One region of the Arthrobacter sp. AL05 genome, then DNA from elsewhere that is predicted to be linked to it. Evidence: predicted binding sites of a transcription regulator. Region 1 holds the regulator's gene; the other holds the start of a gene.
What was found. Region 1 encodes LexA, which represses DNA repair genes until DNA is damaged. Its sites were predicted from a motif close to TCGAACANNTGTTCGA; they were not measured.
Positions count from the first base shown of each region.

Region 2: umuD (translesion error-prone DNA polymerase V autoproteolytic subunit) is a predicted target of LexA. The motif match lies at 6,686-6,701, and genes of this name have one in related genera.

Region 1 covers NZ_JASBRC010000002.1:416,717-431,401, reverse strand. Annotated here, with positions in the region: gene QK287_RS04255 (hypothetical protein) at 1-38, opposite strand, end outside; gene hisH (imidazole glycerol phosphate synthase subunit HisH) at 39-821, opposite strand; gene hisB (imidazoleglycerol-phosphate dehydratase HisB) at 818-1,444, opposite strand; gene QK287_RS04240 (histidinol-phosphate transaminase) at 1,509-2,627, opposite strand; gene QK287_RS18500 (LysM peptidoglycan-binding domain-containing protein) at 2,695-3,168, opposite strand; gene lexA (transcriptional repressor LexA) at 3,511-4,257, shown strand; gene QK287_RS04225 (ATP-dependent DNA helicase) at 4,519-6,705, opposite strand; gene hflX (GTPase HflX) at 6,698-8,266, opposite strand; gene QK287_RS04215 (methyltransferase) at 8,811-9,425, shown strand; gene dapF (diaminopimelate epimerase) at 9,406-10,362, opposite strand; gene miaA (tRNA (adenosine(37)-N6)-dimethylallyltransferase MiaA) at 10,423-11,319, opposite strand; gene miaB (tRNA (N6-isopentenyl adenosine(37)-C2)-methylthiotransferase MiaB) at 11,389-12,957, opposite strand; gene QK287_RS04195 (regulatory protein RecX) at 12,954-13,469, opposite strand; gene recA (recombinase RecA) at 13,573-14,625, opposite strand.
Region 2 covers NZ_JASBRC010000015.1:6,544-21,228, reverse strand. Annotated here, with positions in the region: gene QK287_RS15840 (hypothetical protein) at 1-14, shown strand, start outside; gene QK287_RS15835 (hypothetical protein) at 239-1,084, opposite strand; gene QK287_RS15830 (hypothetical protein) at 1,157-1,882, opposite strand; gene QK287_RS15825 (Shedu immune nuclease family protein) at 2,746-3,969, shown strand; gene QK287_RS15820 (hypothetical protein) at 4,127-4,306, shown strand; gene QK287_RS15815 (hypothetical protein) at 4,565-4,879, opposite strand; gene QK287_RS15810 (Y-family DNA polymerase) at 4,930-6,210, opposite strand; gene umuD (translesion error-prone DNA polymerase V autoproteolytic subunit) at 6,240-6,671, opposite strand; gene QK287_RS15800 (helicase associated domain-containing protein) at 7,026-7,676, opposite strand; gene QK287_RS15795 (DNA-binding protein) at 7,886-8,488, shown strand; gene QK287_RS15790 (IS110 family transposase) at 9,703-10,809, shown strand; gene QK287_RS15785 (uridine kinase) at 10,879-11,472, opposite strand; gene QK287_RS15780 (GNAT family N-acetyltransferase) at 11,685-12,203, opposite strand; gene QK287_RS15775 (hypothetical protein) at 12,357-12,818, opposite strand; gene QK287_RS15770 (hypothetical protein) at 13,124-13,600, shown strand; gene QK287_RS15765 (NUDIX domain-containing protein) at 13,652-14,083, shown strand; gene QK287_RS15760 (DUF1801 domain-containing protein) at 14,437-14,685, opposite strand, start outside.

The DNA of each region.
Region 1 (14,685 bases):
AGCAGCCCGGCGAGCCCCATCAGGACCAAGGACCACATCTAGGCGGTCCCGGCTTCCGGGGCTGCGTCGGCCGGGGCGGCCCTCGGGCTTGTGGCTACCGCCGTCCCGGCTCGTCCCCGCAAACCCCCGACCCAGTTCCGGAGCAGGCGGGCACCGGCGTCGCCGGACTTTTCGGGGTGGAATTGGGTGGCGCACAGCGGGCCGTTTTCCACGGCCGCAATGAACGGCGCCCCGTGCTCCGACCACGTAACGAGCGGCGCGCTCATCCGAGGCTGGACCACCTCGAAGTCCCACTCCTGAACACCGTAGGAGTGCACGAAGTAAAAGCGTTCGCTTTCGACACCTGCGAAGAGCCGGGAGCCAGCCGGAACGGAAACCGTGTTCCAGCCCATGTGCGGTACCACGTCGGCGGGGAGGAGCTCGACCTTCCCCGGCCACTCCCCCATGCCTTCGACTTCGGTGCCGTGCTCGACGCCGGCTTCGAAGAGGACCTGGAGGCCAACGCAGATGGCAAGCACCGGGCGGCCCCCGGCGACGCGCCGGCCGATCATCCGGATGGCGTCCACGGCTTTGAGTTCGCGCATCACCGTTTCAAACGCGCCCACGCCGGGGACCACGAGGCCATCGGCGTTGAGCACATCGTCCGGCTTGGAACTGAGGATAACCTCGGCGCCGGCCCGTTCGAGCGCGCGGACGGCAGAACGGATGTTTCCCGAGCCGTAGTCGAGCACCGTGACTGTTGGCTTGCCCTCGGGCGACGCTGGCTTCCTGCCGGCATCCGGGTTGGTGATGGCGCCGTCCTTCAGCACTTTGCCGGTCACAGGGCACCCTTGGTCGACGGGATGCCTTCGACGCGCGGATCAGGCTCAATGGCCGCACGCAGGGCCCGGGCAAAGGCTTTGAACTGGGCTTCAACGATGTGGTGCGGATCCCGGCCTGCGGTGACGTTCATGTGCAGGCAGATCCCTGCGTGCAGGGTGATCGCTTCGAACACATGGCGGGTCAGGGAACCGGTGAAGTGTCCACCGATCAGGTGGTACTCCTGGCCGGCAGGCTCGCCGCCGTGGACGAGGTACGGGCGGCCGGAAACATCCACCACGGCGTGCGCAAGCGCCTCGTCGAGGGGGACGGTTGCTTCGCCGAAGCGCCGGATCCCGGCTTTGTTGCCGAGGGCGGTGCGCAGGACCTCGCCGAAGGTGATGGCGACGTCCTCGACCGTGTGGTGGACGTCGATGTGTGTGTCCCCGGTGGCCTTGACTGTTATGTCGATCAGGGAGTGCTTGCTCAACGCCGTCAGCATGTGGTCATAAAACGGGACCGAGGTGCTGATGTCCGAGACGCCGGTTCCGTCCAGGTTGATCTCGACAAGGACGGAAGATTCGCTGGTGGTCCGTTCCATGCGTGCGGTCCGGCCCTCGGTAGCGGTTGATCCGGGGATGCTCATGTGGGTGTCCTTTGGATGACGACGGTGCCCGGCGTGCAGGCAGTGTGGATGTCCGGTGTTAAGTCTAGGCGGGCGGCGCTGCGCGGCCGGCCAGGAGTCGCTCGAGGGCTCCGAGGAATGCTGTGGTTTCCGTCTCAGTGCCCGCAGTGACCCGCAGATGCCCGGGGATGCCAACGTCCCGAATGAGCACACCCGCGTCCAGCAGCCCCTGCCAGACCTCGTGCGGACTGTCGAGACCGCCAAAAAAGACGTAGTTCGAATCAGAGGCAGCAGGCTTGAGGCCCATACGCTGCAGCTCGGCAACTATCCTGTCCCGTTGTCGCTTGATGTCCTCAACATCCGCCATCAGGGCGACCCGGTGCCGCAGGGCGGCCAGGGCTGTTGCCTGGGTGATCGCCGAAAGGTGGTACGGAAGCCGCACCAGCCGCAGCGCATCGGTGACCTCGGGCGCTGCCGCCATGTAGCCAACGCGGGCACCGGCAAGGGCAAAAGCCTTGCTCATGGTGCGCGAGACGATCAGGCGCTCCCGCCCGGGCAGGAGGGTGAGGGCGCTCGGCGTGCCGTCGTGGGCGAACTCGTGGTACGCCTCGTCGACGATCACTATCGTCTGGCTGGCTTCGCCGGCTTCGTACACGGCCTTCACCACGTCCAGGCCCAGACCCGTACCGGTGGGGTTGTTCGGGGAACACAGGAAGACGATATTCGGCTGCAGTTCCCGGACCTGGCGGGCGGCCGAGCCGGCGCTCAGGCCGTAGTCCTCGGCACGGATGCCCGTGATGTATCCGGTGTCCGTTCCGGCGGCCAGCAGCGGATACATAGAGTACGTGGGAGGGAAACCAAGGGCAGTGCGCCCCGGACCGCCGAAGGCCTGGAGGATCTGCTGCAGCACCTCGTTGGAACCGTTTGCCGCCCAGATGTTCTCCGCGCCCAGCCCGTGGCCCAGGTATTCCGCAAGGGCTTCGCGCAGCTCCGTAAACTCGCGGTCCGGATAGCGGTTCAGGCCGGCGGCGGCAAGGGTAACCGCCTCCGAGATCGCGGCGAGCACATCGGCCGGGACACCGTGGGTGTTTTCATTGACGTTCAGCAGGATGGGAACGTCAAGCTGCGGCGCACCGTAGGGCGTCAGTCCGCGAAGATTGGTCCGGAGGGGAAGTCGGTTCAGGCGCTCTAACTGGTCAGTCACCTCACTAGTTTAAGTGAGATCGCCGCGGGCCCGGAAACTGTGACACCTGACCCATCGCTCAATGGCCCTACGTGGACGGAATGAAAAGGGCCTGGCCCGGCACCACGCGTGCCGCCTCGAGGTTGTTCAGCTCGATGATGTCGGCAACGACGTCGCGGGGGTCACGGCTGGGCACCACGGCGGCGGCAATGGCCCAGAGCGACTCCCCCGGCTGCACCGTCACGGTGACAGTTGGTGTGGGTGACAACTCAGCGGTGGACTCTGCCGCTTTGGCGGGCGCGTTGAGGAAGCCGCTCAGGGTCAAAATCAGTGCAGCCAGCAGCATCAGCGGCACGCCGATAAAAACAAGGCGCCCCCGGCGGGTGAGCTTCAGCGGCGCCTGCCGGGCACGCGGCCCGCGGACGGCGTTGAGCTGCCGGCTGCCGGGGCTGTCCTGCACGGCAGGGGCGGACCCGCCGCCGGGTGCGCCGGCGTCGTGCCGGCCGTAGTTGCCGAATGCGTCGCGGCCGAAAGTGTCGTGAAACGCGCTTGATGCTGACATGAACTGAGCCCTTCCTGGACCATACTGTGCCGCCCGGCGCACTCCACATACGTGCCGCCAACCGGCCTAACTTTCGAACAAACAACCGAACGCCATGCCCTGCACGGGCAACTAAGTAATAGAACACATGTTCGAATCTTGTTAGTTCTGTTTTAGCACTTATTAACGAACATTGTCGAGACTCGCTAGAACAAATGTTTGAAAAAGCGGTGTGGCTGGCCTAGGTTTGACTCAAAGAACAACCACTTCTGCAGTTGATCAGCAGGGTCTGACATTTCAGGCCGGAAGTTCCCGGCGGCCGCAGCCACGGCAGCCGGGCGGAACGGAAAGGCGTTGGCGAACATGGCAGCACAAGCCACTGGCGGCAGGGCCACCCAGCGGGGCCCGCAGGCTGCCCGGCCACCGAAGAGCCTTACCGTTCGGCAAAAGAAGATTCTGGAAACTATCCAGCGCTCCGTGACGGACAACGGCTACCCGCCGTCCATGCGCGAGATCGGCGACACGGTAGGACTGGCCAGCCTCTCCAGCGTCACCCACCAGCTCGCACAACTGGAAAAGCTGGGTTACCTGCGGCGCGACCCGAAGCGCCCGCGTGCCATGGAAGTGCTGATGCCGCTGACCCTCGATGAGGGAAGCACAAAGATCCCAGCCGCCAAGGCCGGCGGGCTGCGGACCGTGGGCGGGCTGTCCGTGTCCGAGTTGAGCAGTGCCACCGACACCGCCATGGTGCCGCTGGTGGGCCGGATCGCGGCCGGCGGTCCGATCCTGGCCGATCAGGTCGTTGAGGACGTGATGCCGTTGCCCCGCCAGCTGGTGGGCCACGGCGAGCTGTTTATGCTCAAGGTCGCCGGGGATTCCATGATCGATGCAGCCATCTGCGACGGCGACTGGGTGGTGGTGCGCCAGCAGGGCGACGCCGTCAACGGAGATATCGTGGCCGCGCTGCTGGACGACGAGGCCACCGTTAAGACCTTCCGGCAGCGCGACGGCCACACCTGGCTGCTGCCGCAGAACACGCAGTACGAGCCCATACTCGGCGACCACGCCGTCATTATGGGCAAAGTCGTCTCGGTACTGCGCTCGCTGTAGCCCGCGTTGGTGCCGGCTTGATCCGGCCACGACCCGGCGCGCCGGTAGCCCGGCCGCGGCCTTATGACCCCCGGCACGTTCGGCCCGGTTCCCCGCCCCCTTATGTTCCCTGCCCCTTAGGTTCGCTGCCCCCTGAGTTTCCCTGGCCCCTGATGGAGAGCCGGCGGCGGGAATGCCGAGGGCCCGGTGCTGCAGCCCTGGCCCGGTTCAAGGAACCGGGTGGGAGCACCAAAACACTGCAAACCGTCCCGTCAGCGGCCGCTAGTTGGGCTGCCCGGATTCCTTCCCAAGCCGTTCGAGGGCAGCCATGGCGACCACGGGATCGGTGGTGGGCCAAAATGGCGGCAACGCCGCCCGGAGGAATCCGCCATAGCGTTCGGTGGACAGCCGTGAATCCAGCACAGCCACCACTCCCCTGTCCGTGGTGGTCCGGATCAGCCGGCCTGCGCCCTGGGCCAGGCGGATGGCGGCGTGGGTCGCGGAAACGCTCATAAAGCCGTTGCCTCCGGCCTGTGCCACGGCGCGGGACCGGGCAGTCATCAGCGGGTCATCGGGACGCGGAAACGGAATCCGGTCGATCACCACGAGGCGGCAGGAGGCGCCGGGCACGTCAACGCCCTGCCACAGGGACATGGTGCCAAAGAGGCAGGTGTCCGGTTCATCGGCGAACTGTTTTACAAGCGCGGTCATGGTCGAGTCGCCCTGGCATAGGATGCTGACGTCCAGCCGCGGCCGCATCGCCTCGGCTGCGTCCTCGGCGGCGCGGCGGGACGAAAACAGGCACAGCGCCCCGCCGCCGGAGGCGCGGATGAGCTTCTCGAGTTCGTCGAGGGCTTCCGGGGACGTGCCGCGGCCGGGCTTGGGCAGGTGCTTGGCGACGTAGAGAATGCCTTGTTTGGGGTATTCGAAGGGTGAACCGACGTCGACGCCGGTCCAGCTGGGGGCCCCGGGGCCGACCAGGCCCAAGCCGCCGGCGGCGGGTTCGAACGCGGAGCCGATCGCCAGGGTCGCGGAGGTCAGGATTACAGTGTGGTCCGCGAAGAGGCCCTCACGGAGCCGGCCGGCGACACTGAGCGGAGCGATGTTGACCAGGGCGGGCGCGGACTCGTCGGGCTGGGAGTAGCCCTGCTGCGGGTCAAAGGTGCTGTTGCGGGAAAACCAGACCACTTCACGGTTTTCCCGCGCCGCCAGCAGCCGTTCGCATAGCTCCAGGATCACCATCAGGCGCGAGCGCGCCAGCTGGCGGCCGCCGTCGGCCGTGTTGGCGCTGTCCCCCTTGGAATCCGAGAGGGCCGCGCGGCACGCGTCCCGCAACTGGTCGACACAGTCCAGCTGTTCACTGTTTAACCCGTTCGGCATCAGCCCGCCGGGGACGCCCTCAATGGCAAGTTCCAGGTTGGCGGCGGCGTTGTTCAGCGCGTCCACCGTAATGCCGGTGTGCTTCCGGGCCCCGGACGCGGCGGCGTGCACCATCGCGACGGAGAGCTGGCCGGAGACCGCGCCGGTCACGCGGTCCTGGAGTTCATGGGCCTCATCGACCACCACAACATCGTATTCCGGCAGCACTGCGAGGCCCTCGAAGGCGCTGACCGCCAGCATGGCGTGGTTGGTGACAACAACGTCGGCGTCCGCGGCGTTCTGGCGGGCGAGTTCGCTGAAGCACTCTGCCGCCAGCGGGCATTTTTGCGCGCCAAGGCACTCCATCGAGGTAACTGAGACCTGCCGCCACGCACGGTCGGTGACCCCTGGCAAAAGCTCATCCCGGTCTCCCGTCGAGGTGTCCTCGGCCCAGTCGCGGAGCCGGACGACCTCCTTGCCGAGCTGGGAGGACGGGCCGCCCATCGCGGCGGCAAAATGCGGCACGGAGGTATCCTCCCCGAGCGAGAAGAGCTGGCCTTCGGACGGCTCTTCCGAAGGGAAGCCGCCGTCGAGCTTATGCCGGCACACGTAGTTGGACCGTCCCTTGACGAGGGCAATTTTGACCGGCCGGTCCAGCGCCGGGGTGATGGTCTTCAGCAGCCGGGGCAGGTCCCTGCCAACGATCTGGGTCTGCAGGGCGAGGGTGGCGGTGGAGACCAGTGTGGGCTTGTCGCTGACCAGCGAGTGGGCGATCAGCGGGATCAGGTACGCGAGGGATTTGCCGGTGCCCGTGCCGGCCTGGACCAGCAGGTGGTCGCCGCTGTCAATCGCGTGCGCCACCTGCCGGGCCATCTCGTGCTGGCCGTCCCGGCTCTGGCCGCCCATTCCCGCCACGGCGCGGTCGAGCAGTTCGACGACGAATTCCGCACCGGCCCGGGCACCTGTTCGAGCCGGCGGCTTTGCGTCCGGTTCAGTCCCGGCAGGGTCCACCGCCGCCGGGACCGCCGTGGCCGCGTCCTCCGCTGCCCGGGCGGTTCCCGCCGGGTGGTCCGTGTCGGCTTCCGCCCCGGTCACCGCTGCCTCAGTCATTGCTGATGAACGAATCCAGTTCAGCGGCGAAGCCTTCACGCACCATCACCACGGCACGGGTGCCTGCTTCCTCGTGGTCCAGGCTAAGGATTTCGGCGTCGGTCTCGTGCAGCTTGCTGAGCAGGTCCCCGCGGTTGTAGGGAATCATGAGTTCCAGCTTCACGCTGGGCCGCGGGATGCCTTCGCTGATGGCTTTGAGAAGTTCCGGGATACCCTCCCCGGTGCGTGCCGACGCCACAATGTGGCGAGGTTCGCGCTGCTTAAGCCGTTCGATCACAAAGGGGTCGGCGGCGTCGGCCTTGTTCAGGACGATGATTTCCGGCACCTTGCGGGCATCGACTTCGCTGAAGACGGCCCGGACGGCCGCGATCTGGCCTTCCGGATCCGGGTGCGAGACATCCACGATATGCAGGATCAGATCCGCGTCCGCGACTTCCTCCAGGGTGGAGCGGAATGCCTCCACGAGCTGGGTGGGCAGCGAACGGACGAAGCCGACGGTATCTGCCAGCGTGTAGCCCAGGCCGTCCGAGGTTTCGGCTTTGCGCACCGTCGGATCCAGCGTGGCGAACAGGGCGTTCTCCACCAGGACTCCGGCGTCGGTCAGGCGGTTCAGCAACGAGGACTTGCCGGCATTGGTGTACCCGGCGATCGCTACCGACGGCACGGAATTGCGACGGCGGTTGGCCCGTTTGGTTTCCCGCGCCGGCTTCATTGCTGCGATTTCACGGCGCAGCTTGGCCATCCGGGTGCGGATCCGGCGGCGGTCCAGTTCAATCTTGGTTTCACCGGGACCACGCGAACCCATGCCGGCGCCGGCGCCGCCTACCTGGCCACCGGCCTGGCGTGACATCGAGTCGCCCCAGCCGCGCAGCCGTGGAAGCAGGTATTCGAGCTGCGCGAGTTCCACCTGGGCTTTACCCTCGCGGCTCTTGGCATGCTGGGCAAAGATGTCCAGGATCAGGGCCGTCCGGTCGATGACCTTGACCTTGACGATGTCCTCCAGGCTGCGGCGCTGCGAGGGTGCCAGTTCGGCGTCGACGACGACGGTATCCGCGCCGGTGGACATCACAATGTCCTTGAGCTCCTGGGCCTTACCGGAGCCGAGAAAGGTACCGGGATCGGGTTTGGGGCGGCGCTGGACGATCCCGTCGAGGACCTCCGAACCCGCGGTCTCGGCCAGTGCGGCGAGTTCGCGGAGCGAATTCTCGGCATCCGCGAGGGTCCCTTCGGTCCAGAGCCCGGCCAGGACGACGCGCTCAAGTCGAAGTTGGCGGTATTCGACTTCGGTGACGTCTTCAAGCTCGGTGGAAAGCCCGGCGGTCCGGCGCAGTGCGTGCCGTTCCTCGAGGTCCTGTTGGTCGCCGTCGTAGCTGCTGTGCTCTTCGCCCCGCCGGGAAATGGCCTGCGCCTTGCCGAGCACCGAGGCGGGCGCACCGGCAGTCTGGGCTGGCTCCCGGGCAGGGTTGTCCTTGGCGAGGATCCGGTCGATGACAGCCTGGATTTCCGCAGGACTCATGTCCTGGGCTGCTGAATCGGGTCCGGTGTTGGGCTGACTGGTCATGGTCTCCTTTAGAGGTTTGGCAGTTTCAGAATAGTGCCGATCGGTGCTGCGTGGGGCGGTATTCGCGCTGGGCTGACGACTATTGGTCAAACGGGACTCCTGGGTTGCCTGAGGCAACGGCGCTTCGGGCATAAAGGGCTCCTCATCGGAGCGGCGGGAAAGGGAACAGGCACGGTTGGCGCCTTGAGAAGGACGAGAAGCTTCGCAGGCCGCGCCGCAATAAGCACTGCCAATCTCCAAGTGGGACGGGCGCCAGCGGTGGGTCCATGTCGGGAGCATCGTGGGTGGCGCGCTGAGCGGAAGGTGACTACCTGCGTCGCTGCGGGGACGGGATTTAACCCGGGCCATTTAATCCGAGCCTTTAACCCGGGCCTCTAACCCGCGCCTTTTAACCCGCGCCGGCTACTTGAAGTTCAAGAACATGCTTTTAAGCCTAGCAGACGGCGAAGTTCCCCCGGACCGGACGCACTGGCCTCCGCCCGGCGGCGCACCTGGCTCCTGCCGGTTTCCCATCCGCGCAGGCAGGCAACTAATCTGGCAGGTTATGGAGTCTGTACACTATTTCACCGCCCAGCCGGCCGGGCCGTTCACCCGCAAGCCACTCACAGTGGAACTGGCCGGGGCAACCCGGCAATTGCAGACGTCCTCGGGCATCTTCAGCCCGGACGGTGTCGACAAAGGCACTGCCGTGCTGCTGGCCGAGGCCCCGGCGCCGGCGCCGCAGGGGACATTGCTGGACATCGGTTGCGGCTGGGGCGCGATCGCGCTGACTATGGCCCTGCGGGCACCCCACTCACACGTCTACGCCGTCGACGTCAACGAACGCTGTGTGACCCTGAGCAACGAAAACGCGGCGCTGCTGGGACTGAAGAATGTCACGGCCAGCACGCCCGACGCCGTCGACCCTGAGCTTCGCTTTGACACCATCTGGTCCAACCCGCCGATCCGGATCGGCAAGGACGAGCTGCACGCACTCCTGCTCCGGTGGCTGCCGCGGTTGGTTCCGGGCGGCTCAGCTTGGCTGGTAGTGCAAAAGAACCTCGGTGCCGATTCCCTTCAGCGCTGGCTCGCAGCGGAGCTGGACAGCGGCTTCACCGTGACCCGGGAGAGCACGTCGAAGTCGTTTCGAATCCTTCGGGTCAGGAAAGCGTCCCACTAGCGACGATCACGGCGGGGCCGCTGAGTTCGACATGCTCGTGCCCCTCCGCGCCGAGGAAGAACTTCACGCCGACCACACCACCGGGGACGTGGACGTTCCAGGCGTCCGGGGCGCCCTGGCCGGCCCAGTGGCGGATCGCGACGGCCGCGGCGCAGGCGCCGGTGCCGCACGACTGGGTTTCCCCGACTCCGCGCTCATATACGCGCATCGTGATGGTACCGACGCCCTCGTGGACCAGCGGCTCGGCGGGAACCACGAATTCGACGTTGGTGCCGTGCGGCGGTGCAGGGTCAACGTGGGGTGCGGTAAAGAGCTGCGTGCCATCCAGTTCAGCGGCTTCTGCCAACGCCACAACGGTATGCGGGTTGCCCATGCTGACGGAGAGCGCCGGCCGTGCCACTTCCAACCCTGCGGCGCTGACCAGCGAATCCATGGACCGGGCGGTGGCCTCACCCGGGAAAATGAATTCCCAGGGGCCCATGTCCACCGCGTAGCCGGACGCGGTGCGAACGACTGTCTTGGCGCCGCCCCGGGTGCCGATGGTCGTTGCTTCGCCGGCCGGAAGCTCAATCAGGCCTTCACTGACCAGGAAGTGGACAAAGACGCGGACACCGTTGCCGCACATCTCCGACAGTGAGCCGTCGCCGTTGCGGTAGTCCATAAACCACTCGGCCTGGGGGTTTTGCGTCAACAGTTCGCGGCCCTCGGCGAGCAGCCGGGACGGGACGGCGCGAATCAGTCCGTCCCCGCCGATTCCCAGATGACGGTCACACAGTGCGACAACCTGCTCCGGGGTGACCGCCAGGGTGCCGTGGGGGTCTGCGAGCAGAACAAAGTCGTTGCCCGTCCCGTGGCCTTTGGAAAACTTCAGCCCGCCCAGGGCTGCACTGTCCCCGGAGGGTTTACGGTCAGCGGCCACGGCCAAGTCTTCATCCATGCACCAAGGGTACCGTCGCGGGGCGTGCCGCTGGAAAACGGCCGTGGCACCACGATCCGGTCACTCGGCTCCGCCGCAAAGCGCGGCGGCCTTGGCCAACAGTTCCGGGTCCTGCCAGTCGAGCCAGCCTATTCGGGGGTCGGCGCGGAACCAGGTGAGTTGGCGCCGGGCAAACTGCCGGGTCGCGACGATGGTTTCCGCCACTGCCTGGGCTGGGTCGGATTCGCCGTCGAGGACCTTGAGGAATTGCGCATAGCCGAGGGCCCGGGGTGCTGTTCTGCCCCGCCGGAGTCCGGCCGCATCCAGCCTGCTGACCTCGTTCAGCAGCCCGCGGTCAGCCATGGTGTGTACCCGGCGGGCGAGCCGTTCCCGGAGCCGTTCACGGTCCACCTCGAGCCCGATCTGGACGGCCGGCTGGAAGTACTCGCGGCTGGGCATAAAGGAGCTGAAAGGCCGCCCGGTCAGCTCGAACACCTCCAGGGCGCGGACAATCCGGCGCGCGTCGCCGAGCCGGCCCGCGGAAACCGGGTCCACGCCTTCGAGCCGCGCACGCAAAAGCGCCGGTCCGTCGTTTTCCAGTTCGGTCTCCAGCCTGCTCCGGATGACCGGATCGGTGCCGGGGAATTCCAGCACGTCAAGGGCTGCGCGGACGTAGAGACCGGATCCCCCTGCCAGGATGGCGCGTTTGCCGCGGGCATGGATGGCGGCAATGAGCCCTCGGGCGTGCTGCTGGAAGTCGGAGACGCTGGCTTCCTCGGTCACGTCCAGGATGTCCAGAAGGTGGTGCGGCACTCCCCTGCGTTCGGCCTCGGTGATTTTCGCGGTGCCAATGTCCATGCCTCGATAGAACTGCATCGAGTCGGCATTGATGACTTCGCCGTCGAGTTCCAGCGCCAGCGAGACGGCAAGATCGGACTTGCCGGAGCCGGTCGGCCCGACGACGGCGATCACCGGCATTCCCGGCGTGGCGCCGGTTCCCGCGACAGGTTCCAGGCCGGCCGGGGCGTCCTGCGAGGCTTTCACGGGCTAGCTGCTGCGCACGGGCAGTGCCGGCATGCCCAAGGACACACCCTTCGTTCCGGCTGACGATGCCGGGGCGGGGGCGCCGCAGGAATCCGCCTGCGACCTGTCCCAGGCGTCGCCGGCGCGGGAACGGCGAAGACTGAAGTCCGCCACGGTCGCCGGGTCGGCGACGAGGTGGAACGCCGCTGCCCCGGTGATGGTCACCGTAACGAGGTCACCGGGGCGCGGCGTCTCGGCGCCGTCAGGCACGGAGAAGTGGACCAGCCGCTGGTCCTGTGCCCGGCCGGAGAGCCGATGGGTTTCCTCGGACTTACGCCCGGCATGGGCGGTGACCATCACCTCGACGCGCCGGCCGAGCTGGCGGGCGTTCTCCTCGGCCGCAATCCTGTCCTGCAGTGCGGTAAGGCGTTCGAAACGCTCCTGCACAACGGCTTTGGGGAGCTGGTCCGGCAGCTCCGCGGCGGGCGTTCCCGGCCGCTTGGAGTACTGGAAGGTAAAGGCTGTGGCGAAGCGGGACTTCTCCACAACGTCCAGGGTGGCCTGGAAGTCCTCCTCGGTTTCGCCGGGGAATCCGACGATAATGTCAGTGGAGATGGCGGCGTGCGGAATCTTTGCTCGGACCTTGTCCAGGATGCCGAGGAACTTGGTGGACCGGTACGACCGCTTCATCTCCTTGAGGACCTTGTCCGAGCCGGACTGCAGTGGCATGTGCAGTTGCGGCATCACGTTCGGGGTCTCGGCCATGGCGTCGATGACGTCGTCTGAAAAAGCGGCGGGGTGCGGGCTCGTGAAGCGCACCCGTTCCAGGCCCGGGATATCACCGCAGGCGCGCAGCAGTTTGGAAAACGCCTGCCGGTCACCGAACTCCACGCCGTAGGAATTCACGTTTTGGCCCAATAGGGTTACTTCGATCGCCCCGTCGGCCACGAGCGCCTGAATCTCGGCCAGAATGTCTCCCGGGCGGCGGTCCTTTTCTTTGCCGCGCAGGGCCGGGACGATGCAGAAGGTGCAGGTGTTATTGCACCCAACGGAGATCGATACCCAGCCGGAATACACCGAGTCGCGTTTGGTGGGCAGTGTGGAAGGGAAAACGTCGAGCGACTCGAGGATTTCCAGCTGTGCTTCGTTGTTGTGGCGGGCCCGTTCCAGCAGCGCCGGCAGGGCGCCGACATTGTGTGTTCCGAAGACGGCGTCCACCCACGGAGCCTTTTTCAGGATGGTGTCCCGGTCCTTCTGCGCCAGGCATCCCCCGACGGCGATCTGCATTCCCGGGTTGGCGGCTTTGACCGGCGCCAGCATGCCGAGATTGCCGTAAAGCTTGTTGTCGGCGTTTTCCCGCACGGCACAGGTGTTGAAGACCACAACATCGGCGAGGTCGCCGGCGGCCGGAACATAGCCTGCCGCTTCGAGCATTCCGGACATCCGCTCGGAGTCGTGCACATTCATCTGGCAGCCGTAAGTGCGCACCTGGTAGGTGCGGGGCGGCACAGGCACCGGCCCGTCGCCGGGTGCCGACGAGGCGTCCGTGGAAGGGGTGTTGCCGGCTGCTGGGGAGGGAATGGTCAAACTCACCTGTTAAGGGTACCGGGTCGGCGCCGTGCCGGGGTTTCCCAGGATTCCGGCCCGGACCCTGCAACGGCCGCATCCAGCACTTCGCCGACGATCCGGAACGCCAGGGAAGGTTGGTAGCCCTTGCGGGCGAGCATGGACGCCAGCCTGCGGGTGGTTTTGTCGCGCTCTGCGCGGTCCGCGAAGCCGGTCAGGCCGCGGAGTTTCCGTCGTACCAGTTCGCGGCCCGCATCTTCCTCGGCCGCGTCGCTGAGCTGTTCGAGGGCAGCGGCGGCGGTGTCCGAGTCGATGCCCTTCTCGGTGAGTTCGCGCCGGAGTGCCCCTTTGGCGAGTTTGCGGCTCTGCGAACGGGACCGCACCCACATGTCTGCGAAATCCGCGTCGTCGATGAGCTTCACTTCTTCGAAACGGTCGAGCACGGCGTTGGCAACGTCGTCGGGTACGTCCCGTTCCGCGAGCTTGCGGGCAAGCTGCAGCCGGGTCTTGGGCGCGCTGGTCAGCTGCCGGAGCACAATTGCACGGGCAAGGGCCGCCGGGTCCGCGCTAACCCCGGCATCCCTCTCGTTGGCGGGGGCAGGGCTCCGGGCGGGGAACCCTGCCCCCTGGCGCGGCCGGCGGTTAGAAGCCGTCAACGGCCTTCAGCTTTGGGGATGCTTCGGTCTCGGCGGGGGCCTTCACTCCGACGCCCAGCTTCTCCTTGATAAGCCGTTCCAGCTCGGTGGCCAGCTCGGGGTTATCGCGCAGGAAACGCCGGGAGTTTTCCATTCCCTGGCCCAGCTGGTCACCGTCGTACGTGAACCAGGACCCGGACTTCTTGATCAGCCCGTGTTCAACACCCATGTCGATGATGCCGCCCTCGCGGGAGATCCCCTGGCCGTAAATGATGTCGAACTCGGCGATCTTGAAGGGCGGTGCCATTTTGTTCTTAACGATTTTGGCCTTGGTGCGGTTACCGACGGAGTCCGCGCCCTCCTTCAGGGTCTGGATCCGGCGAACGTCGATGCGGATGGACGCGTAGAACTTCAGCGCCTTGCCACCGGTGGTGGTTTCCGGGGACCCGAAGAAGACGCCGATCTTTTCGCGCAGCTGGTTGATAAAAATTGCCGTGGTCTTGGTCTGGCTTAGACGGCCGGTAATTTTTCGGAGGGCCTGGCTCATCAGTCGGGCCTGCAGACCCACGTGGCTGTCGCCCATGTCGCCTTCGATTTCCGCGCGGGGAACAAGCGCCGCGACGGAGTCGATAACGATAACGTCCAGGGAGCCGGAGCCGATCAGCATGTCCATGATTTCCAGGGCCTGCTCGCCGGTGTCCGGCTGGGAGACCAGCAGCGCATCGGTGTCGACGCCTAGCTTGGCGGCATATTCGGGATCCAGTGCGTGTTCGGCGTCGATGAATGCGGCGATGCCGCCCAGGCGCTGGGCATTGGCGACAGCGTGCAGTGCCACGGTGGTCTTACCGGAGGATTCCGGACCGTAGATTTCCACAACGCGGCCCCGCGGCAGGCCGCCAATTCCCAGCGCAACGTCCAAGGCGATGGAGCCGGTGGGAATGACCTCGATCGGCGCACGGACTTCGTCGCCCAGGCGCATTACCGAGCCCTTGCCGAACTGCTTGTCAATCTGGGCAAGCGCTGCGTCGAGCGCCTTCTGGCGATCCGGGGCTGCGGCCATGGTTCACACCTCTAATACTTTCTCGCTGTGGAGTGGCCGTTTCGGGCCCTGTGTACTGTT
Region 2 (14,685 bases), on a different contig from region 1:
GAACCGATTTGTAGTCTTGTGGTTCCCTATTCACGGCGACAGCTGACGTGGGAAAGAGAGAAGGCTGCCCCTGAGGCTCGCAGTCCTGCCGGACAGGCTTCAGCCGGGTCCCATCAAGGCAGTCTCAGTTCTAAGGAACTGGAACTCTATGGCCATTACGGATTGAAGCATACGCTTATCGACGCCCAGTTCAGTCTGGACCAAGGAGACGCGGGCGGTTACTGGGCCGTTAGTCTTGCTAAATGAGGTCGGACGAAATGCGGCGCATGATGTTGACCAGCTGGATCACGCTATCGGCGGCGATGCCGGCATCCCTTCTGGAACCGGTCCCTCGATGTTTAACCGCCTGGGCAAACTCAATGGTGGCTCTAGCAAGTTTGCGGAGCTCGGCGTTAGTCGCACCCTCAAGCTCCACCTCGACGTAGCGATCGAGCCTTTGCTTTGTGTTGCTGACCGGTGGCTCGGCTTCACCGTTGCGGAGGTGTCTGTTCGAGTCGTAGACGGTCGCGCTCAGGGATTCGAGAACAATGACGCAGTCATTGCCGACGTTGCGGAAGTCTTGCTCGGAGCGGGCTTGGCTGAAGTGTCGGCGCAGTTCGGCTAGTTCTTCATCGACTCGGGGCCACCCGGTCGTTCCTCGGGGAGAGATTGGGTTACTGAGCGTTGACTCAATCTTTGAGAGTTCCAGCTCGACCAAGCGTTCGTGGATGTCGTCAAACAGGCGGCTCAGGATGTCCCGTCGGGCTTGGTAGCTGTTTGCGGCTCCCTCCCTGATCCAGAATTGACGGAATGTCCGGAAATCTCTGAACGGCGGAGCAAACTCAATTCGGAGGCGCTTTAAAACCTGTCGCAGCGCGAGCAATGCCCGGGCGGAATCGTCATCATCCATTCGCTCGTCAGCGTAGGGATTGCCACCGGTTCCGAATGTCTCGAACTCATCATGCACAAGACGAGCCAGGGCAACCGCTGCGTCGACGTCCGTTATCCGATCCAGGGACCCTGTCAGGACACCTTCGATCATTTCCCGGTTCAGGTTCCGGGATCCCTCCAAAGAGTTGTCAATCCAAAATTCATCTGCGCGCATTGAATCAGACTATTTCGCTTGGAACTAACCCGGCGTTTGCTATCGCACAGTCAGGGCCCGTGTTGTAGCCGGTCATGTGCGATGAGGTCTGGTGGAACGGGAATGAATGTCAAGGCCCTCCTGCAGATCGCGTTTCCGCAGGCGCTCAACACCTTCCCAAGGAGCTGCTACCCGGCCGAGAAACTCATCCCGCACAAATTGCTGATAGCCGCCTTCCTCAAGGTGACCGTAGTGAACTTCCCAGCTGTCCCCGCGAGAGGGCGATAGCTGCCCGAACGGTAAGCCGGTACTCCTCCAGACGACCGTAAGTGCCGGATCGTAGAGGCTCTCATGGGTAGTGATCTTCCCGTAATTCACCTGTCCGGGCACTCCACTGGGTCTACCCTTCGGCGGGCCGGCTTCAGCTTGGTTCTTTGCCCTATCTCGTTCCCTTTGATCCAACAACCGGTCGAGATGATCCTGGCTCACAAGCACCAAACCGAACAGACTAACGCCTGCTCTTAGTAACTTGCCGAAAGGTATCCAGACCTTGAGACGCCACCTATGGGAAAAGAGGGAGAGCAAAATGGCAACCGCAGTCACTCCGGCAATCCAAACCGCAGACCCGAGAAGGGCAAACTCCATCTGCTGCTGCCAAGTCAGTGACTTCCACCATCCGTCGTCGGCGAACAGATGACTCTGCTCAATTAGAGGGGTCACAGAGCCGAGCGGAATCAGTAGGGGGAGGCAAAGCGCCCAAAAGAAGCGTTTGACGTGGGGTTTGAGCGCAAGCTCGTCTTGGTGTCCATCAGATTGCACCGTCAAAGCTTATAGGCGGCGAGGCAGGGTAGTGGCGGGCAACCGGAGCATCCTGAAAATCAGTGAGCCTCCCGCACTGCGTTCCCGACGGAGCCCTTTGGCAGACGGTGCCAGCTCGCCAAAAGGAGCCGAAGTGACGTGCTGAAATTGATCATGGACCGCAACACCTTAGAGCGAATGGGTTTCCGAGAATTTCAAACCATGCTGGCTATGGACCCTATGGCCCCGCCGCTGAGTTACGGGGCATACGTTGTCCTTCGCCCTTCTTCGGACGAGCCCCGGTTTCTAACAGAGAGTCGAGGGGGTCGCTTTAAGGGGCAGGACCGAACCGTGCGCCCTGCTGACGCTCTCAGGCGAAGCTGGGTGCCGCATACGCCTGTCCTCTATATCGGAGGTGCCGGCATGAGGGCCGGTCAGAGCACGCATCTGCTTGGCCGCATAGATTCGTATCGGCAATACGGTCTTGGCCTCCCGAAGTCCCACGCCGGCGGATGTCGGGTCTGGCAACTGGCCGATTGTGAGGAACTCCTGATTACGTGGAAGGAGACCCCTGGAGTCCCAGGCTTAGTCTTGGAACAAGGTTTGAGGAAGCTATTTGCCGACGACCACGACGGAGCAAGACCCTTCGCAAACGGACCTTTAAAAAGAAGGTAGCGCCGGTAACTAGTCGTTGCTGCCGCCCCATGTTTCTCGAAAGACGGTGACACGCGGTGAATGTAATTCCGGGTGTTCCGCTTCCAAGGAACTGGGACGTTTTTGGCCGTGATCCAAAATTGTGAAGGGACCGCGCGGATGAATGGCGAATCTGTGTCATCAGGGCGGGGTAGTCTGACGCCAGTCGAGATTTGCAGCGGGGGTCACTTGTGTCAGGTGCAGAATGGGAGTTCGCTTCCTCGTCCTATGAGCCAGAAACGGAGACTGAGTATGCACAGGCCAGAATGCCTGGTCGCCTATACACCTCCAAAACGTTCGCCAACCGCAACTCAAACTCATCTGACTACGGTGAACCGAGCCGCTTTGTTTACCAAGTGTTCGACGACGATGGCACGGCCTCGTCATTGCAACGAGAAGGTGAAGAGTGGGCAGTCACCCCGATTGCTGGCACCCGCTCACAGATCAAGGTTCTGATCTCGAGAGAAAAGGGATCCATCGTGGATCTCTGGATCCAACGTGTGCCGGTCGTAGGCTCTGGATCGGTAGTCAAAGAAGTCCTGCGAGTCCGGCGTGAGGATGCCATTCGATTGGCGGAGTTCTTTCGCCGTCTCATGCTCATTGAGCCCAACGGCGCCGGGACTGCTACAAAACTCGACGAAGAAACTCTCTCCACGCTGCTGAACAACCCCGAATCGGCCAGCCGGGTGTACGAGTCGCAGGCGCCAGCGGTTCGCGCCCTAATCGCCGACGATGCCCAGGCGCAGGATGTCGTTGCTCTTGCTGGCAGACGGGCCGCCCTTGAGCGGTTTCGAAGAATGCTTGAAGACGATGCCTTCTTCGACTCGCAGATTGAAGAGAACAAGGGAATGGAATCGGTTTGGCAGAAATTCTTCGAGACCAACCCTTGGGTCTTGGGCGTCGGTCTCGGTACACAGCTGTTCACATCGTGGTCAGAAGAGAAGCTTGAGCAGATCGTGAGAGGGCACTCAATCGCGGGTGATGGCAAGCGTGCGGACGCGGTGCTACGAACAAGCGGACTTGTTCAATCAATGGTGTTCGCGGAGATCAAGCACCACCGGACGCGTCTATTGAAGGACGAATATCGTCCGAGCGTTTGGTCTATGTCGAAGGAACTTGCTGGCGGTATCAGCCAGGCCCAGGTGACAGTCCACCAGGCTGTCGCAAACGTGGGAGAACGAGTGGCTCGGCGTGGTGACGATGGCTTCGAAACTGCCGACTTGACCTACTTAATCCGCCCACGTTCCTTCTTAATTATCGGAAAACTTTCCGAGTTCAAGAACGAACAGGGACAACACCACCCTGAAAAAATTCGTTCATTTGAATTAGCGCGGCGCCACCTTCAAGAACCCGAAGTCGTGACTTTTGATGAGCTTCTAGCAAGGGCGGAATGGATAGTGAGTAACTCTGCCTGAACTAGATCTTCGTCTCAGACGAGCCGCGGCGCAGGGCGTGTCCCACCAAAGGTGTCGCGGTTCCAAGGTAGTGGGACACATTTGTCCGATCATCCGTTGAGCCTTTCCAGCAGCGGTTCGCAACAGAAATGTCAGTTCGTCGGCTCATACTGTCCGCATGATCGAAATACGTCCGCTCTTCCCGCGCGGCTGGGAGCCCTCTGAGCCCCTCGTCGCGTACAACAACGCAGACGGGCAGGTTGTCGCCGCGGAGGCGATGAGCCGCGGGAACGGCTCGTACTACGACCTCTACGGGTACCAGGGCTCCAAGGACATCGTGTGCATCGACTGCAAGTAGGTCGGCCGCAATGTTCCGCTCCATCGCTCTGCGGAAGAGTGCTGTGACGGTTGGTTGGAGCTGCCCGCCGGGGAGGAACTGGAAGCCCGGGCAGAAGGTCCCGTCGTCGATGACCCGGACGAGCTGGCGCATGACCGGTTCGGGGTCGTCCATGAGCTCGGAGAGCCGGCGGCGCATCTGCGGGAGGTCCGGCAGTGTGAACTCGGTCCGGATCCCGGCCCAGGTCTGATCGCTGATGGTTTGAGGAGTCACTATTGCCTAGTCGCTGATGTTTTCCAGCAGCCACTGGGTGGAGAGCGGGTCCCGGCGGAGCGTAACGGTCCGAAGATCCGAGGTGGTGCCGGAGCGGACCTGGACCCGCCAGAATTCGATGCTGACCAGGTCGCCGCTGCCGACGGCGGCTGTGCGGCGGGTGTCCCACCACGCGTCCCGTCCGTACCAGTGCTGGGAATCGGTGTCGGGATCGACAAGCCAAATTTGCCCGTCGTGGCGGATGGCGAGGGGTTTGCCCGAAGTGTTGGTCCGGACCTGCAGGTCGTGGGTCTTGGGGGCGGTGTCGGTGATGGTGCTCATGGGGTGGTGGTTCTTTCGTGGTTCTTTCGTGGTTCTGTCGTGCAGGTGGTTTAGGCGGCTTTGACGAGGGGGAGTTCGTCCCAGTGGGTGGTGTAGCGGGGGGAGAGCATGTCCCGTTTCATGGTCCAGTCCGGCCCGCCGCGGATGCCGCCGTGGCCCAGGCCGATGGAGCCCCGCCCGTACCGGCGGGTGATGTCTTCGAGGAGGGTTCCGATGTGGCGTTCCTCGTGCGGGTTTTCGAACAGGGACAGGGGTGCCTGGTTGCCGGTGGGCCGGAGGTCGGTGACGATGATGCCGGCCCTGGCGTACCGGATGCCCTCCACAATGCGGGGCAGCAGGGCGTGGGCTGCTTTGGTGAGGATCACCGGGTCTGCGGTGGGCATGGGCAAGGCCACGCTGACGGTGGGGTAGGAGGTGTCGTTGGGGTTGGAGTGTGAGGTGCCGGCGAAGGCGGTGAGGACTTTGGCCTGGAGGCCGTGTTTGGCCAGCCGCGCGGAGGCCTGCTGGCCGTAGACGCTCATGACTTGCTTGATCCCGGCTGTGGTGGTGATGGGGGTGGCGAAGGAGCGGGAGAAGATGAGCTGGTCCCGGCCGATCCGTTCTTCCTCCATCGGGATGCAGGGGGTGCCCTGCAGTTCCAGGACGGTGCGCATCATGACGACGGAGAAGCGGTCCCGGATCATGACCGGATCGGCCCGGGACAGGTCAAGGATTGAATGGATCCCGAGGGCGTTGAGGCGTTTGGTCAGCCGCGTGGCGACACCCCAGATCTCGATGACCGACAGGCGCCGCATCAGACCTTCCCTGTCCGTAGCGGGCACGGAGTCCCAGTGGCAGACCCCGCCGAAGGCAGGGTTGTTCTTGGCCCACTTGTTGGCCAGTTTCGCCAGGGTTTTCGTGGGTGCGATGCCGACGCAGACCGGCACCCCGACGTTGCGCCTGACGGTCGCCTTGATCGTCCGGCCCAGGGTCAGGAGGTCGTCGGGGGTGCCTTTTACGCCGAGGAAGGCCTCGTCGATGCTGTAGACCTCGAGCCAGGCCGAGTACCGGCCGAGGAGCTCCATTACGCGGGCGCTGATGTCGCCGTAGAGCTCGTAGTTGCTCGAGAGGGCAACGAGTCCCCATTCCTTGGCCCGGGGTGCGATTTTGAACCACGGCTCACCCATGGCGATGCCGAGGGCTTTGGCTTCGGGGGAGCGGGTGACGGCGCAGCCGTCGTTGTTCGAGAGGACGATGACGGGTCGGCCCTCCAGGGTGGGGTTGAAGGCCCGTTCGGCCGAGGCGTAGAAGCAGTTCACGTCGATGTGCGCGATCTGTGGCAGCTGCCGCATGACCGCAGGTTTGGACACGGTCCGGGCCCTTAAAGGTGGTGCAGGCATCGGGTGGCAATGCCCCACACGACCAGCTCGGACAGGGACGGTACCCGGATGTCCGGGTACGCGGGGTTCTCTGCCTGCAGCACGACCCCGGCGGCCGTGATCCGGAACCGTTTGATGGTCAGTTCCCCGTCCAGGACCGCGACGACCACGGACCCGTCCACCGGCTCCAGGGCACGGTTGACGATCAATTCGTCACCATCGCTGATCCCGGCCCCGGTCATGGAGTCCCCGGACACCCGCACCACATAGGTGGAGGTGACGTCCTTGATCAGGTGCTCATTCAGGTCGATCCGCCCGTCAAAGTAGTCCTGCGCGGGCGAGGGATACCCGGCCGCGACAGCGACCGGAGAGATCAGCACCGACAACAACGACGCACCCGCATCTATCACGCGGGGACCAATAAGAACGCCCACAACACACCTTTTATTCGAATATATCTTCGAATAATCATAGCTCCTGGCCCCGACAAAAAAGTGCCGAACGCCGGGATCGGCCTCCGGCCGGGGGCCGGGTTGAACGCCAGTGGGGACAGCTTCGAGCTGTGCGGAGGGCTCCACCTGCCCCCAATGGGCACAACCCGGCAAGCGGCACGCTGTACGGAGGGAAAGTCGGGACGCGGGCCTTGGGCGGGGCATGAGGAAGCCTCCACGCGAATCAAGGACTCAAACGTGGAGGCTCCCGGTTCTCCAAGCTGGGGGGACTGGAGAACCAAAAGTAACTCTACTGGCCACCCTGCCGTCACGCCGCTGGGAAACGGGAGCTTCCCGTCACACCCTGGGGCGGCGGCCCCGAGTCCGCCCGGTCTGCCACCCGGGGACAGCGGCTTCCAGAAGCGCGGCCTTTTCAGGGTCGAGGTCGCCGCGACGGTGTTTGAACCGCTGGGTGTGGATCCACACCCCAAGGGTGTGCTCCCGTTCCGAGACGTAGTCGTGGTGGCGGGGCCAGTCGTTGTCCTCGGCGCGGAAGTCCACCAGCTGGGCGAGCCGGTCATGCCACCGAGCCTCATCCGCTGCCGCCCTGGGGTTCCCTTCCCACCGGGGGACCCGGGCGAGGCCGTCCCGGTATGCCGGGTCCAGCGTGCCGTCGGCTGCTTCGCGCCGGCGCTCCGAGAGCCACCGCGCCATCGACTGCTCATTTTTGTCCCCGGACCGTTCGCGGGGGAACCCGCCCTCGGCGGTGATCCAGGCGATGATCTCCTCCATGCGGGCAACGTCCGCGGGGGAGGGGCCGGCCGTGGTCGCGGCCGCGGCGTGGTGTGCTGGTTCGAGGCCCGGGTCCTGGCGGCGGGCGATGACCAGGTGGTAGCCGACGGTGGCCGGTTCGGCGCGCACCAGGTCGGCGATGCGTTGCCGACTCAGTCCGAGCCGGTACATCAACACCCATTCCGCGTCCGGAGCGCGCCGTAACCGCCTGTCCATGATGGAGCCCATCCTGCCACGCCCCCCGCCAGGCAGGCCGGCGACGTGGGCGGCCACCGCCGCAGCGCAGCCGGGAACCCGGCCGGGCCCCCGGAGCTCCCGGCGGAGCGGAGAGGGCCCGCCGGGCCGGGGAATTCGGCGCGGTATTGCCATCAAGTAGTAGGAGTAGTAGTTTTGTTACTACTACTACTACTACCGAGGTTGTCGCCGTGGCGTTGAGTGTGAAAGACCGTGTGTTTGCTGCTGCGGAGCAGATCAGTGCCGAGCGCCGGCCGACCGTCTCGACGGTGCGGGCCGCGGCGGGTGTGAGCAACGCCGACGCCACCCGATACCTGAAGGAATGGGTGGAGGAGAAACAGGCCGCGGGCGGCCAGGTCGCCGCGACGCCGGCAACAGTGCTGGAACAGGCCGCGCGCCTGGCCGGGGCATGCTGGGCCGAAGCGTCCACCGTGGCCAATGAGCGGCACGCCGCCGCGGAAGCGGTCTGGGCGCAGGAGAAGAAGGACCTGGGCCAGGAGATCTCCGAGCTCGTCGCCGACCTGGACAAGGTCACGGGCGAGAAAGACGCCGCCGTCACCGAACTCACCGCCCGGGTCAACGCACTGAAAACCCAAGCCGCAGAGATGACGGCGCAGCTAGAGCAGGCACGCGCCGCCGAACAGCAGGCCAGCGCCGCAGCCGCCGATGCAGCGGCGAGGGTGGCCGCGGCCGAGGCCCGGGCAGAGACCCTGCAAAAGGCCCACGACGCGCTCCTGCAGCGCATCGTGCCGGAAACCCCGGACAAGAACGACCGGGACCAAAAGAACCAATAGAGGAATCCCCCGGCGTTGAGCTGCGCGGGAGGGGCACGACCTGACTCCTTGAGTCGGGGACAGAAGGCCCGTCAGGGAACCGCTGACTCTCGTGACCTTCGTGCTGTCCCTGACCGCGCTGGCGAGCCTCGACTGGCCTCTTGTGGGGCCGTATCCGGGGCCCGGATCTGGCAGGACTCTTAGACCGCCGGCGCAGGCCGTGCCCGCCCCGCCGCTACCTTGGAGGCTGGGCTTCCGCGACCGGGAACTCCCGCAGCGTTGCCGCTACTGCTCTGACTGCTGCCGGGTCTTCTGTCCAGGGCCGGCCCGTGCGGGTGCAGGCATGGAAGTTTGTCAGTTCCGATGCCTCCTGGGCCGCCGCCAGCTCGGCCCACGCCTCTTCGAGGTCCATGAGCTGTTCGGCCGTCGGCGGCTCCCTCGTTTCCAGGGCGCCCGCCTCGGGCGTTGACTTACCGGTGCCGGCGGTTCTCGGGCGTTTCCCGAAAAGACTCCGTAACCCCATGTGCTGCCCCTTTTGATTGGAATGGCCGGCCAGGAGGTGCTGCTCGGGAGAGAAGCGCCTGCCACTGACGGGACCCGTCCACCCCTAGCAAGACCCTGATTTCCGCTTCGCTCCAACCAGGTTTTGGGCGTCCGCTGGCGCGGCCGGCTGTTGGGTCCAGTGCCTCCGTCGCAGCGCTCCGGTGACCCTGGCCCGCATCTCACGTCTGCGACGTTTTTGTGTTGCTGTCCTGCGGATTCTAGGCGTCCGCTCCAGCCCGTCCAGCCCCTCCTTCGTCGGGGCCTGCGGTGCAGGGAATGTCCCTCCGGCGCTCCTTCGTCGCTGATTTCCTTCAGGAATTTCCTCCCCCTTGCCAAGGTGGACAGGCCTCCGTCGGCCGCCGAGCAAGCGAGCTTGCCAGCAACAAAAAACAACTGTGAGTCTTTACGTGGTTGGTCTGGGACTAGCTGGCAGTGTTGATGCCGGTCGTTCTGCCTGGCGCGTGACTCGAAAAAACAATTGCCCCCAAGGAGGGTGCGTTTCCCCCGACTTGTCCGCGCTGGGTGGAGCGGCCGGCGTTGACCTGTCCCACGTCGGTGGCTTGATTAGAAGCTTGCCCAGCCCCTGGAGGTTGTGGCTCATCACAGTATTGCCTCGAAGTGACATCTCCCAGGTTCAATGCCGGTCGTGATGCGACCAGTCTTGCCCGTTCGAAAGGAAGGAAGTGGCCGCGTTGACTATCGTTGCGCAGACCCGCCCATTTGTAATTGGTGTGGACTGCCACGCCCGCACACACACCTACGCCATCATCGATGCCAGTACCAAGCGACAGATCGCGTGCGAGCAGTTCCCGACCACCGCGGCAGGGATTTCCCGCGCACTTACCTGGGCTGGCCGACGGACAGACGGCGATATGGGCTGTCTATGGGCCGTTGAGGGTATCGGCTCTTACGGGGCACGCCTGGCCAGGGCAGTAACGGACGCCGGCTACGACGTCGCCGAAGCACCACGAATGAACGCCCGACGTCGCCGGGGGATCGGCAAATCCGACCCCCTGGACGCCGCCGCCATCGGAACCGCAGTCCTGGCCATAGAGGAGTCCCAGCTTCGAGCCCCGCGCCGGGACGAAGGAACCCGTGCCGGACTCAGGATCCTGAGCGCAGCCCGGGATCAGTTGACCCGGGACCGAACAATGAACGTCAATGCACTCATCGCCTTACTCCGGGCACACGATCTGGGAATCGACGCTCGTAAACCTCTGGTTCCCGCCCAGATCACCACAATCACCAGATGGCGGGAACGACAGGAGCCGATCGAACTATCGATCGCGCGCGAGGAAGCAATCCGGTTGGCGCGCCGCGTTCTCGAAGTGACCACTCAGCTGACTGCGAACCACAAGCGCATGACAGAGCTGATTCAGCAAAGCCCCGCTGCGCCGCTGTTGGAGATGGTGGGCGCCGGGGCTGTCACCGTCGCTGCTGTCCTGACAGCCTGGTCGCATCCAGGAAGGGTTCGCAGCGAAGCTGCCTTCGCCTCACTGGCAGGGGTGAATCCCTTGCCAGCCTCAAGCGGTAACACTATCCGGCACAGGCTCAACCGGGGCGGTGATAGGCGCCTCAACCGAGCCTTGCACACCATCACGATGACCCGGATGGTCCACGACCCCGGAACACGGGACTACGTCACCAAACGCACCGAAGAAGGCCGCAGCTACCGTGAAATCCGCAGGTCCCTCAAGCGTTACATCGCCCGAACGCTCTACCGCCAGCTCAATACCCTTTACGCCACCGTGGAACCCGCTCGATCCTCCACGTTGCCGGGGCAGACCCTTGCGCAATAGGGGGCACCGGTTGAGCATGCCGGACTTCGGCTTGATTTATGGTTCAGGTGGTGTTCGGTGGAGGAACCTTCACCGGACAGTTGAAACCATGTCGGGACGGATGGTCCTCGGTGAGGTGAAATCCGAGTTGTCCACGACGATCGTGGCACGTTCCCAGGGTCGTGCAGCATCGAAGTAGAGACGCTGTCCTCCGATGTAGCGGCGCATCGTTGGGTGCTCCGGGTCGGGGTTGCTGCCGTTCCGTACTGCCATTCGTGCCGCGGTTACGGTGAACGGAACGTCCAGGAATACCGATGCATCCCAGTAGGAGGTGACTTCATCGCGGTGCAGGAACATACCTTCTACAACGACCAGCGCATCTAATGGGGCGCGAACGAATTCCGCTTGTTTCATTCGGTCGGTCGCTGAGTCATAGGAAGCCGGCGAGTACCAGCCGTCCCCCTTTGGGCCGAGTGGAGCGAGCAACTGATCCTGTAGGGCCGCGTAGTTGTAGGTATCCTTCCAGAATCCTTCGGGTGAAGTACATCCCTTGGCATGCCTCACGGGCGAGGGGTTCAGAAAGTCGTCGGAGTGGATGACGATCACGGGTCGATTCTGGATCTCGAATGCCAGGTTTGCGGCGAAGGATGTCTTGCCACTGCCGTCCACGCCGTCGACTGCCACTAACCGGCGCCCTGGACCGACGGCGCTGAGAATGTCAGTGGCCAGTAATCGCATGAACTGCTTCATATCGCCATTTTCCTATAAGCGGCCCCTAGCCAGCGTCCGCACGCGGATCCCTTAGCGGAGCGCGCCGCAAAGGTGCGTTTAACGAGACCCGAGAATGACGACAGGCGCCGGCGTGGAACTTTGGCCGGGATAAGGACCACTAAGGGTTAGAGGGCGTCGAGCCAGTACCGGCGCTTTCCGCCTCGGCTGTCCTCGTAAATGCCGCCGTTCTTTTCGATCGTCGCCCGCGAGCCGGCGTTATCCTCGTCGCACGTAACCAAGACCCGGGAGATTCCCAGCTCCCGGGCCATTGGCAGGGCATCACTCAACGCCTTGGCGGCGTAACCGCGCCGACGCGCAGACGGCCGCACGCTGTATCCGATGTGTCCACCTTCGTTGAGGAGGAAGTCGTTCAGCTCATGTCGGATGGCCAGAGAGCCAAGGAAAGTGTCGCCGTCCACAATCCACAAATACGTGCACGGCACATATCCGGGCTTCCGCGGGCTCTCCGTCAATGCGTCGTTGACGAGTGCGTCCACGAAGCGCCGGAATGAAGCAGCATCTCTGAGATCCTCAAGCGACCAGTCTTCACCGCCGCCACCGTCCCGGTGGGCTCCATCAAATTCGGCGGACCCCTCCAACCAGGAAGAGTGATAACTCGTGTTCGGAGTGATAAGGGTAGCCATCACACGATCGTATTCGAACGCTTGGCTTTCAGCCCGCACCTGCATCCGGACCTTGCGCCCGCAAGCCGATCCCTCACCGGACATCTCTCACTCGTCCTTCTCAGCTTCAGCATGACTGTGCAATGAGGGGCTCGGCCCGCCCGTCTGCTCCGGCTAGGAGGGGATGATCGAGGCCTCTTCCACGGATAGGAGCCGGGCGTAGTTCAAGCACATGCTGAGGCTTTCGTTTGCAGGGACACGGGCACCGTTCAGGGAAACCGACACACCCTCGGACAGAGGCGAACTATCGGGAAGAACCAGCGACTCACCATCGAATTTTGTGCCTTCTGGAAAAACCAATGTGTAGTCATCACCGTCTTCGGCGCGGACGATAAAGCAACCAGCTCCGTCATTGCCGAGGCGTCCGGTGAGCTGTGCTTTTTCTCTCGGAGCGGACGACGGGCCAGAATGAACCACGGCCTTTTTGCCGCCATCACTGAGAAGTAACTCGGTTGGCAACTCCTGCTTCACCGAAGGAGAGACGCTGACAGTGGGAGATTCTTGGGCTGCCGCGGCGCAGGAGGCCAAGGAGAGAGCAATGACGCTCAAAGCGCCGAAGGAAAGTGCGTTCTTCATTTCTGTCCCCAATCAGAATTGTTGTGTTGCCTTAGCCTAAAGCTGTGGCGGAAACCGGGCATCAACTCGACTCTTACTGAAACGAAATTGGTACCAGGTTGTCTGTTGGAACATCTCTTCCGGTGTGATGCTGGGACGAGCAGCCAGTTGGAGCTTGAGGTCAGACGGTCAGCTTCTGCCTAGCGGACGCGAGCCTGGGCAGCGACGACGACCTCTAGCCACAGCCGCCCTGTAGAGGATCCCCTATCGGTCGGCCGCATCCTCGGCGCGGGTGAGAACCTTTTGCGCATCGGTAGGCTAAGCCCATGTCATTGGGGGACGCGGGACAGCCGCAGGCAGTTCGGTCACGCAGAGTGGTCCTTGATGCGTATGCGCTCATCAAGGGCTGGCTCATCGCCACCACGCTCTGGGTGGGCGTGCTGCTGGTCCTGGTCGCAGCGGTCTATGGCGTGCCCGCCGCGCAGGATGGAGCCGACGGCTACGTGTGGGGCCTTTTGGGCATGGCGATTCTGTATCGCTTCGGAGTTTCCCTGGTAGTCGCGGCGCCACTGGCCTGGATGCTGGCCTATCTTTTGCGTCCGGTCCAGAATCAATGGGTCCACATCGGAGCCTTTTTCGCGGTGCCCACCATATTGTTCTGGCTGCTGGGAAGCGTCCTGGGCCTCGGCTGGCAACCCTGGCTACTGATCCCATGGGCCACCGTTGGTGCAGCGGCAGCCATCGGCCGTTGGGCAATCCGTAAAGACGTCAGTGCCTCGAATTCTGCAGCTAACCCGGCCTGAGCGTCCGCTGCACGACCCTTTACGGGACCGATCCGACCTAGGATCGAATCCATGCAATCGATTAGGAATATTGCCGTCGGGCTGCCTGTCCGCGATGGTCACGTCTTCGTGTCGGAAGGATCTGACTCGATAAGGCGCGAAGACTTTTACAGAGCCATTGGGGGTGGCATCGAGTTCGGGGAGCGGGCCGAGGCGGCCCTGCGACGGGAATTTGAAGAAGAACTTGGGGTGTCTCTGGAAACCGTGCAGCTGCTCGGTGTCCTAGAGAACATATTTGAGTACGAGCAGCTGGCCGGCCACGAAATTGTGCATGTCTTCGCCGTCGCTTCCAAGGATCTCGATCTCATCCCGATCGATGCCGAGCTCCACGTTCTTGATGAGGGCAGTCCTGCTGGCTGGAAGCGCCTCAGCAATATCGACCGACCGCTCTATCCCGCCGGCGCGCTGCAAATGGTCCTGAACCAGGCTCTGACTACCCTGTGACTAAAGCTGTGCGACTGACTCTGTCGCGACGAATGGGACTGCCCCGATTCTTGTTCACGCCTTGAACTAGCCCGTCTTTTGGCGAACGCGCCCGGTCAAGGATCCTCCACCGGGCATCTTGGCTTGTCCCAGACGCAAGAAGCACTCGGGACGGCGTCCGATAGCCGAACGTCCAGCGGGACGCCCACGGATGCTGCTGAAGAATGGGACGCACGGCGACTATTGTTCGCCCATGAGTTGCGAGGAAATCGAGAGTGTGCGTCCGATATTCCTCCAAGACCCAGTTGAGGTGGAGGGGGCCCGGCGGGATATGAGGAAGTATCGCGCGATTGGTCGACAAGGAGGTGTTGAACCTAACGCCCTGAGTCCATTGTCGGCTTGAGGCGTCGCCACCCGCCGGCGCGGTTATGTGTGATGACGGCACGAAACATCGCCAGCATGGCCGGCCTGTTGATCGTGTCGCCGCGGTAGATCTGGACGCTCTTAGCGGTGGCATTGCCTTGCCCCTGGTTGATGATACCGTGCGGGTCCGGCACCGTGGGGTCGTAAATGAAAACGTTGACATGGTCTTTCGCGGCAAGCAGGGCGCAGATGTTGCCTTC